2 regions of the Pantoea sp. y20 genome follow, and region 1 is predicted to be linked to the other one. Evidence: predicted binding sites of a transcription regulator. Region 1 holds the regulator's gene; the other holds the start of a gene.

What was found. The regulator LexA, encoded in region 1, represses DNA repair genes until DNA is damaged. The targets are predictions, from matches to a motif close to TNCTGTATGTACATACAGNA.
Positions count from the first base shown of each region.
Region 2: the regulator LexA is predicted to act here: its motif matches at 3,610-3,629, upstream of umuD (translesion error-prone DNA polymerase V autoproteolytic subunit).

Region 1 covers NZ_CM142816.1:373,485-378,712, reverse strand. The annotation lists gene dinF (MATE family efflux transporter DinF) at 1-1,047, opposite strand, end outside; gene lexA (transcriptional repressor LexA) at 1,184-1,798, opposite strand; gene ACYAC5_RS01695 (diacylglycerol kinase) at 1,904-2,272, opposite strand; gene plsB (glycerol-3-phosphate 1-O-acyltransferase PlsB) at 2,400-4,823, shown strand; gene ubiA (4-hydroxybenzoate octaprenyltransferase) at 4,872-5,228, opposite strand, start outside.
Region 2 covers NZ_CM142816.1:1,789,378-1,794,605, reverse strand. The annotation lists gene ACYAC5_RS08440 (hypothetical protein) at 1-121, shown strand, start outside; gene ACYAC5_RS08435 (hypothetical protein) at 122-931, shown strand; gene ACYAC5_RS08430 (hypothetical protein) at 892-1,287, shown strand; gene ACYAC5_RS08425 (biofilm development regulator YmgB/AriR family protein) at 1,322-1,588, opposite strand; gene ACYAC5_RS08420 (hypothetical protein) at 1,651-1,941, opposite strand; gene ycgZ (regulatory protein YcgZ) at 2,062-2,307, opposite strand; gene ACYAC5_RS08410 (hypothetical protein) at 2,521-2,799, opposite strand; gene ACYAC5_RS08405 (GNAT family N-acetyltransferase) at 2,996-3,508, shown strand; gene umuD (translesion error-prone DNA polymerase V autoproteolytic subunit) at 3,649-4,071, shown strand; gene umuC (translesion error-prone DNA polymerase V subunit UmuC) at 4,071-5,228, shown strand, end outside.

The DNA of each region.
Region 1 (5,228 bases):
CATCTCTCGTAGCGCTTCCAGTGACGTTAGCATCGCCACAATCTGCGGACCGGTGAATGCATAAATCAGCGCAAAGATCGCGGCGACGAAGCATGCCTGGCGACAAGCCGCATGCCAAATCAGCAATAGTCGGCTGCGATCTTTGGCCCCAACCGCTTCACCCGAACAGGCTTCAACCGCGTAGGCAAATCCATCCAGCGCGTATGCGGTGAAAGTGAGGAACATCAGCAGCACCGCATTGACTGCCACTACATCCGGCCCAATGCGTGCGCCAAGGATGGTGAGCGACGCGAAGCAGATTTGCAGCATCAAAGACCGCAGCATAATGTCGCGATTGAGGCGGAATAGCCGCGCCGCATCGCCGCGCCAGCTGCTTTTGAGTAAAGCAAAATGGATACCGCGCATCTTCAGCACCCGCGCCACCATCCACAGACCCACGCCCAGCGTGACATATTCTGCCAGCGCGGTAGCCGCCGCCGCTCCGGCGACACCCCAATGCAGTTTGAGCACGAACAGCAGATCCAGCAGGATATTCACCAGGTTGCCGATGATTAGCAGCACCATCGGTGCCCGCGCGTACTGCACGCCCAGCAGCCAGCCAAGAATCACCAAATTGGCCAAGGTTGCGGGCGCACTTAGCCAGCGAATCTCAATAAATATTTTCGCCTGTTGCTGCACTTCCGGGCTGCCACCCATTAACGCTGCCGCCAGGCTGCTGACCGGCGTTCGCAGCACCATAAACAGCGCACCAAAAACCAGCGCAATCAGTAGCGGTTGTGTTAAGGCGCGCGCCAGCGCCGTTTTGTCATTGGCGCCAAATGCCTGAGCGGTGAGTCCGGTGGTGCTCATGCGCAGGAACAGCAGGAGCATAAAGATGAAGCTGGTGGCGGTTGTGCCCACGGCGACGCCACCGAGGTAGATCGGGCTATCGAGATGACCAATAACGGCGGTATCCACTACACCCAGTAATGGGACGGTGATATTTGACAGGATCATCGGCAGCGCTAGCCGCCAGAGAGTTTTATCTGAAGAGGAAAACAGCTGCATTAGCCCATTCCGTTGTGTGCGGTAATCAGCGTAATGGCGCCAGAATGAGCCGCAGAAAGAGTCACAGAGAAGTAAAACAGCAGACTGCGGTCAGCGCAAACACGCACCGCCGCAGTTAAAGTGGATCAGAAACTGATCAGAGCCACTCGCCGTTGCGCACAATTCCGACAGCTAAACCTTCAACGGTTAGCGACTGCTCACGGGTATCCACGACAATCGGCTGAAAATCGGTGTTTTCCGGCAGCAGATGTACAATCGCACCCTGCTTTTTCCAGCGTTTCACTGTGACTTCATCATCAATGCGCGCCACGACAACCTGGCCGTTACGTACTTCCTGCGTTTTGTGTACCGCTAACAGATCGCCATCCATAATGCCGATATCTTTCATCGACATACCGCTCACGCGCAGCAGGAAATCGGCGCTCGGTTTAAAGAGGTTAGCATCCACCTGATAGTGGGCTTCGATGTGTTCTTGTGCCAGCAAAGGTTCACCGGCAGCGACGCGGCCAATCAGCGGCAGCCCTTCGCTCGGTTCTTCTTCCATCAGCAAACGAATCCCGCGCGATGCGCCGGAAACAATTTCAATTACGCCTTTACGCGCCAGCGCTTTCAGATGCTCTTCGGCAGCATTGGGCGAGCGGAAACCCAGTTGCGCAGCAATTTCCGCACGCGTTGGCGGCATGCCCGTCTGGTTAATATGGTCGCGAATCAGGTCATAGACCTGTTGCTGCCGTGCAGTTAACGCTTTCATCCCGCCCCCTGGTTGTTTATACAGTCGCTGTGAGTATATACAGGTATTCGCGAAATGAAAACCGTAACAGAGGGAAAAATCAGCGGTTTGATGAATCTGGAATCCCTATCTCAAATGCGTCCAGAGCAGCGCGATCCAGACGAACAGAGCCAGTAAGATAGTCAGCAATACGGCAGCCGATCCCATATCTTTGGCGCGGCCCGCGAGCGGATGTTGCTCCTGCCCGATGCGGTCGACCACCGCTTCGATAGCGCTATTAAGGATCTCAACGATGATAACCAGCACTACCGAGCCAATCATCAGGATGCGGGAAAGGGTATCTACATCCAGCCAGCAAGCCACGAGAATGGCCACCAGCGCGGCAATGGCTTCCTGCCGAAAAGCGGCTTCGTGCTGCCATGCGGCACGCAGGCCCTGCCAGGAATAACCGGCGGCTTTCACTATTCTTACTAAACCGGTGACGTTATTTGCCATGTCTATGGAACCCTTGAACTATTTTGACGTCAATGTGTGGGCAGTATGAGGCGGCAGAGCCACAGACCTTCGCTGCGCTTTCTGGTATGCTTGCCGCGCTTTGCTAACAAGAGGCTTAAAGTTGTCTATGTCAGGTTGGCGTAAACTCTATTACAAATTATTGAATTTACCACTCTCTATTTTGGTAAAAAGTAAGGTCATTCCGACCGATCCTATCTCTGAACATGGGATCGATCCGACACGTCCGGTGATGTATGTTTTGCCTTATGATTCAAAGGCTGACCTGCTCACACTGCGTGCTCAATGCCTGAAACATGATCTGCCCGATCCGCTGGCTCCGCTGGAGATCGATGGCACCCTGCTGCCGCGCCACGTGTTTATTCACGATGGCCCACGCGTAATTCCCTATTTCGTGGCCAATCCCGAATCGGTAAAGCTGTTCCACGATTATCTGGATTTGCACCGCAGCAACCCGCAACTCGATGTGCAAATGCTGCCGGTCGCGGTGATGTTTGGTCGTGCGCCGGGACGTGAAACCTCCGGTGAATCCACGCCGCATCTGCGCGTGCTCAATGGCGTGCAGAAGTTCTTCGCCATTTTGTGGCACGGCCGCGACAGCTTTGTTCGCTTCTCGCAAACCGTTTCGTTGCGCCAGATGGCGACCGAGCACGGCACCGATAAGTCGATTGCCCAAAAGCTGGCTCGCGTGGCGCGCATTCATTTTGCCCGCCAACGTCTGGCCGCGGTCGGCCCGCGTCTGCCTGCACGTCAGGATCTCTTCAACAAGCTGTTACAATCCAAAGCGATCGAAAAAGCAGTAGAAGATGAAGCGCGCAGCAAAAAGATTTCGCATGAGAAAGCCCAGCAGAACGCCATCGAAATGATGGAAGAAGTGGCGGCGGACTTCTCTTATGAAGCGATTAAAGTCACTGACCGCGTGATGGGCTGGCTGTGGAGCCGCCTGTATCAGGGCATCAACGTGCATGGCGGTGAGCGCGTGCGTCAGCTGGCGCAGGATGGTCATGAGATTGTCTATGTGCCCTGCCACCGTAGCCACATGGATTACCTGCTGCTCTCCTACGTGCTTTATCATCAAGGCCTGGTGCCGCCGCACATTGCTGCCGGTATTAACCTGAACTTCTGGCCAGCCGGCCCGATTTTCCGTCGTCTGGGCGCCTTCTTTATTCGTCGTACCTTTAAGGGCAACAAACTCTATTCCACCGTGTTCCGTGAATATCTTGGCGAGCTGTTTAGCCGGGGTTACTCCGTGGAATACTTTGTGGAAGGCGGACGTTCGCGTACCGGTCGTTTGCTGGATCCAAAAACCGGCACCCTATCAATGACGCTGCAGGCGATGCTGCGCGGCGGCAGTCGTCCAATCACCTTCGTGCCGATTTACATTGGCTACGAGCATGTGATGGAAGTGGGCACCTACGCCAAAGAGCTGCGGGGTGCGGCCAAAGAGAAAGAGAGTTTCCTGCAGATGGTGCGCGGTTTACGTAAGCTGCGCAATCTCGGCCAGGGCTACGTTAACTTCGGTGAACCCCTGCCGTTGATGAACTATCTGAACAAAAACGTGCCCGAATGGCGAGATGCGATTGATCCTATCGAACCGCAACGCCCAGCCTGGATGACGCCCGCCGTGAATGACATTGCGGCGAAGCTGATGGTGCGCATCAATGAAGCCGGTGCAGCCAACGCCATGAACCTGTGCGTCACCGCCCTACTGGCGTCACGTCAGCGTTCACTGACCCGCGAACAGCTGATCGAGCAGTTAGAGTGCTACACCCAGCTGCTGCGCAATGTGCCCTATTCGCCGGAAGCCACGGTGCCTGACATGAGCGCCGAAGCGCTGCTTGATCACGCCATGGGCATGAACAAGTTCGAGACCGAGCAAGACAGCATTGGCGACATCATCATTCTGCCGCGCGAGCAGGCGGTGCTGATGACCTACTATCGCAACAACATTCATCACATGTTGGTGATGCCATCGTTGATTGCCGCCATCGTGCAACAACATCGGGAAATCAGCGAAGCAGAGCTGCTGCGTCAGGTTAGCCTGGTATATCCGATGCTAAAGAGCGAGTTGTTCTTGCGCTGGGACAAGGCGGAGTTGCCTGCGCTACTTAACGCACTCTGTGCAGAGATGGCGCGTCAGGGCCTGATCACCTTGCAGGATGGTCAACTAAGAATGACGCCGGCACGTCACCGTTCGCTGCAACTGCTGGCGGCGGGTATTCGTGAGACGCTGCAACGCTTCGCGATTACCTTCGCTATCCTCAGCGCGAAACCGGCCATCAACCGTGGCACGCTGGAGAAAGAGAGCCGCACGCTGGCTCAACGCCTGTCTGTGCTGCACGGTATCAACGCACCAGAGTTCTTTGATAAAGCAGTGTTTACTGCGCTGGTCCTCACGCTGCGTGATGAAGGATATATCAGTGACAAAGGCGATGCCGATGCCGAACGCAGTCATATGATGTGGCAGATGCTGGCGGAACTGGTGACCAGCGACGTGCGTCTGACGATTGAAAGCGCGGTCACCCACGATTAACGCGGCGATAAGCTAATAAAAAGGCGCACTTCAGTGCGCCTTTTTTGTTTATAACAGATCCGCGAACGGCACGGTGCTGAGCAGAATGCCGAGAAACAGCACCATGCCCACATAGTTGTTATTCAGAAACGCCTGGAAGCAGGGATCGCGCTCGCGCTGGGCAATTAGCTTCTGCTGATGCACAAACAAGCCCGCAGCCAGCAGCAGCGACCAGTAAAACGCCCCATTCAGTTGAAGCATCATGCCCACCAGCGCCATCAAACCGAGCGTTGCCAGCTGCAGTAAACCAATAATCAGTTTGTCGTAACGGCCAAACAGAATCGCCGTTGATTTTACGCCGATCTTCAAGTCGTCATCGCGATCGACCATCGCGTACTGCGTGTCATAGGCCACCGTCCAGCAGAT
Region 2 (5,228 bases), 1.4 Mb from region 1:
ATCGATTGAGGAAGGCGACAGAATTATTATTGATGAAGATGGTAACGCTTCGGTTAATGCGTTGAGTCCTGAAGTGCAGCGCGATTTTGCCCATCATGTCAGCACATTAAAGGATATTTAAATGGGCACGGCGATATTTATGGTGATGATGGTTTGCGGCTATTGGTATACCAGCCGCGACATGTCGAGCCGTTTAAAAATTAAGCGTTCCTTTGGCTGGGATGTCTATTTTCTCATTGCGCTGTATGGCTGCATATTTGTGCTGCAAGGCGTGCTGGCCACCGCGATCATCTGGCTGATTCTGCTGGCCGCATCGGGCGTGAATAATGCGTTTGCGCTGACCTCGGCGGAGAATGTGCACTGGAACGTCGATTTCATGACGTGGAGCTTTTTAGGCATTCAGGCCCCGGTGGTGCTGATGCTGGCCTTTGCCATCCTGTTCTGTATGTATCGCTCCAACTGGGCGGTCAGCGCCCGGCTCAACGCCGGTGGACGCAAGGAGTTGTATCAACGCCTTTCCCGCTCCAACGGCATTGAACAGTTGCTATTGCAATGTATGGAAGAAGGCGAGCTGGCGTGGGTCACACTGAAATCGCGCCGTATCTATATCGGCATGATTCACGCGGCGACCTTTGAATATCCAAACACTGCCAACATTGTGTTGATCCCGATGCTGAGCGGCTATCGTGATTCACGCACGCTCAATCTGGCGATCGAGCATAATTACAGTCTGTGGTACCACAATCACAACATTGATTTCTCGTCCGCACCTAAAAGTGCCCTTGAGTTTCGTAAAGTGATTATGGTGCATCAAATAGAGAGTTTGTCGCTGTTTGATCCGGCCAGCGCCAGCGCATTAGCGATGGATAAGCAAAGCGGTAATAAACGCAAGTGGATGCGAAAATCCGCGCCCAAACGCGACTATCCCTGAATTTACTATTCAAAGATGCTGGCTTAATCGTGCAATTGCTTTATGTTGCACGGAGCCAGCAACATTCCATAATAAGTCAAAATAATAAGGGCATCATGATGGACTTTAAAAAGTTCGAGGACACTTTACAGCTGTGGGGGAATTTACACTTCACGGGAATTGAACTGCAACAGCGTGATAATAAAAGCGAAATTTACGCGACCGGCACTAATAATCATACCCAAAGCCAGCTGTATATTTGCACGCTTTCAACTGATGTCGCTTCACACGTCCAGTTAAAACAGTTTCGCACCTGGTTGCACAGAATTAATATTGGCAAAGCGAAGCGCCGATTAGCTCTCGCCAGAAAGGATTAATTCATTGTCCCCGCGCGGGGGACAGAGAGGAATATCAGGCGTCGTCAGGCGTGTAACCCACCACAATTTCCAGTGTTTTGCGCAGCACATCAGCTTCAGCATCACCTTCTGCGGTTTCCAGCGCCATAATCAAACAGAGAATAATCGATTTATTACTGACGCGCCCTTCGGTGGCCAGCACGTGGCGGATAACCCTATCCAATACGGCAGCTTCGTTTCTTAACGTACTGTCTGCATTGCGAAAATGCTCTGCCAGTTCGGTGTCAGGCAGTGCAGCGTAGAGGTTGTGATTTTCCGACATGATTCCAGTCCCGTGATTGTATCTACGCTCGAATTTACAATGCCTAAACGCGAGCCAATCAGTCAATGTTTACGATTGTTACCAGACTGTTGGTTGTTACCAAACAGCTGAAGAACGTTGTCGCTTTGCGGCTGCTCTTCGCGCAGCTTTTTTCCCGCCGAAATACTGTTGCGTACATCGGTGATGGCGGCAGTAATCGCTGCACGCTGCTCTTCGTCGTTGCTCTGCTGCTTCATCAGCATCAGCTGATTCAACAGCGCTTGCGTATTGACCGGGCCCGTACGTTGCAACAGCGCCAGCGCCGCTTCGCCAATAATTTCATCGATTATTTTCTGGTGTTCACTTCTATTCATAACGAATTTTCATAACGAATCTCTGATCGCCGCTTCGCCCCGGAGCGGGGCGAAGCCAGTGTGGGAGCGTATTCAGAGTAAAATTGTAATACTTGTACAAGTTTGACGTCTGACTGACTCTCAGCTTTCACGTTCAAATAACAAGCCAATCAGCTGATGATAGTGATGCTCTTCTTCAGCATTGGCGGCCAGTTCCAGTCTGCGCAGCAGCTTGGTGCATAGCGATTTGCGGTTGAGGTTACGGCCTTCGCGTAAGATTTCAACCACGATCTGACCCAAGGTTTCCTGCTGCGATGGCAGCGACGCTTTGCTGAAATAGTTGGCAATGGCCTCGACTGAACTCGGCGTGTATCCGTTCTGACGCATAATTGACCCCAATAAATGAAAAAGTTAGATCATTTGACCTAAGTAAAGTTGTACAGATAGCAAAAAGCTGTACAAGGAGCTTACTCAAGATGCCAGGCAGGTTTTGTTGCAAAAAGTGCTAAGAAGTGTGAATTAGGACAATTAGAAAGCTTTTATTTCCAAATCTGTGCGCTCCGCGCCGAAAGTCATCGACGCGTGAGCCGGTTGGGATGGTCAATTGTCGTCGGCATCGGCCGAAGGCATTCTGACACTGCCTTCCTGGCGACTCAATCCGCGCAATGCTGAATGGACGCGATTATCGCTGCCCGCCGGTTGACGGTGCGTGAGCAACCATTGCTGCGCCTGGGTAATACGCTGCTGCTGTTGACTGTTTTGCTCTTTTCTCGCCATGCGCGCGAGCTCTGCCAGCAGTGAGGAAACGCTGACTTCCTCACGGCGTACCAGTAATGCATAGGCCGCTTCGCCGATAATTTTAGGTTGCGAATCTGACATCTTCTACCTCCTGAGAATATGGGCTTACGCTTGCTTCTCACTCTTCATTATAGATCATCGGCATGGCGCCTTGTTAACAGACAGCTCTGGTTATCTTGGGTTTTTGTTACTAACACGTTATGGTAACTGCCCTTCGGTGGCCTCTGCTCGCACCGACGACGTGATTAATAACAAGCATTAAGCAAGGAAATCTGGCATGGAGTTCACCATACGCAAAGCCACGGCAGAGGATGCAGAGCTGCTGCACCTGCTGGGCCGCATGACCTACAGTGCGCATTTCAAACATATGTGGGTTTCCGCAGACGAACTGGATGCCTTTATCGACAAGGAATACGGTCTGGCAGAGCTCAATAGCAGCCTCGCCGCGCCCAATGAGAGCTGGCTGATCGCCGAGACCGACAAGCCGATTGGCTTCGCCAAAGTCACCTGGAACACGCCAGTGCCGGATTCCGGCATGAGCGGCGCGTTGCTCAACAAGCTCTACCTCAATCCAGAAGAAACCGGCAAAAACTACGGTCGCTGGATGTTCGAGAGCATCATCAATGAGGCGCGCGACAAGCGTGAAGGCTACCTGTGGCTGGAAGTGTTAGGCGATAACGTGCGTGCACGTAAGTTCTACGAAGCCTTTGGTATGCAGCACATCAAAGACATTCCGTTTATCACCGCTTCACAGCAGAGCACCCTGCAGATCATGGGGATGATGATTTAAGCGCAGCGGCAAGCCCTTTGGCACAAAATAAATTTCCTTTGTTGCCAACTGTTTTGCAAATCATTACGGGTTCTGGCTTGATCAAACTGCCTATTCGACATTACTGTATACATATACAGTGACGATTTGAGATCGCAGCCATGCAGTTTTATCAGCCCGCGGAAATCCGCGCTATTCTCGCCTTACCTTTGTTCATCAGCCGCGTGCCCTGCGGCTTTCCGTCCCCGGCGCAGGACTACGTTGAACAACGTATAGACCTCAACGACTTTTTAGTCGATCACCCCAGTTCAACCTATTTCATTAGAGTCAGCGGTGACTCGATGATCGACATCGGTATCAATGAGGGTGACATGCTGGTGGTGGACAGCTCGCTAAAACCCAAACACGGTGACATTGTGGTGGCTTCGCTTTCCGGCGAGTTCACCGTGAAACAGCTGATGTTACAGCCTTACCTGCATCTCAAACCGATGAATACCGCGCATGCGGTGATCGCCATTCCTGACGCCGATGAGTTCGAAGTCTTCGGCATCGTTAAACACGTGATTAAAACCATAGGCCGCTGATGTTTGCCCTGGTAGATGTGAATTCGTTTTACGCCAGCTGTGAAACGGTGTTTCGCCCGGATCTGCGCGGCAAGCCGATTGTGGTGCTGTCGAACAACGACGGCTGCATTATTTCGCTAAGCAGAGAAGCCAAGGCGCTGGGCATTAAGATGGGCGCGCCCTACTTCAAACATCGGGAAGAGTTGATGCGCCACAAAGTGGTGGTGTTCTCGTCTAACTATGCGTTGTATGGCGATATGTCGCGCCGCGTGATGGAGACGCTGGCGCTGATCTCCACGCGCGTGGATGAGTATTCCATCGACGAAGCCTTCGTTGACGTCACCGGCATCAACGCCTGCATGACATTCGAACAGTTAGGCCGCGACATTCGCGACCGTATTTATCAGGACACCCATTTGCGCGTGGGTGTCGGCATTGCGCCGACCAAAACCCTCGCAAAGCTCGCCAACTGGGCCGCCAAACGCTGGACCAAAGCTGAGAACGTGATGGATCTCTCTTTGCCCCACCGTCAGCGCGAGTTGATGAAACTGGTCAAAGTCGAAGAGGTGTGGGGCGTGGGCCGGCGCTTATCGAAAAAGCTCAACCTGATGGGCATTACCACCGCGCTGCAATTGGCTGAAACCCCGACCGCGCTGATCCGTAAACACTTTGGCGTGGTGCTGGAGCGTACGGTGCGTGAATTATGTGGCGAGTCTTGTCTGGCGTTTGAAGAGGTGATTCCCAACCGGCAAAATATCCTCTGCTCGCGCTCGTTTGGCGATCGCATTACCGAATATCAGGATATGCGCGAGGCCATCGCCAATTACGCGGCGCGTGCCGCAGAGAAGTTACGCAGTGAGCGGCAATATTGCCGTCATATCGGGACGTTTATTCGTACCAGTCCGCACGATCCGCATCATCCTTATTATGCCAATGCGGCCAGCCAAACCTTGATTACGCCCACCGCTGACAGCCGCGATATTATTCAGGCCACGCTCAACTGTTTAGATCGCATCTGGGTGCCCGGTAAGCGTTATATGAAAGGCGGCGTCATGCTGGGCGATTTCTTTAGCGATGGCGTGGCGCAGTTTGATCTGTTTGCGGAATATCAGCCGCGTCACAATAGTGACCAATTAATGGCCCTGATCGACAAGATGAATGCCCACCAGCGCGGTGCG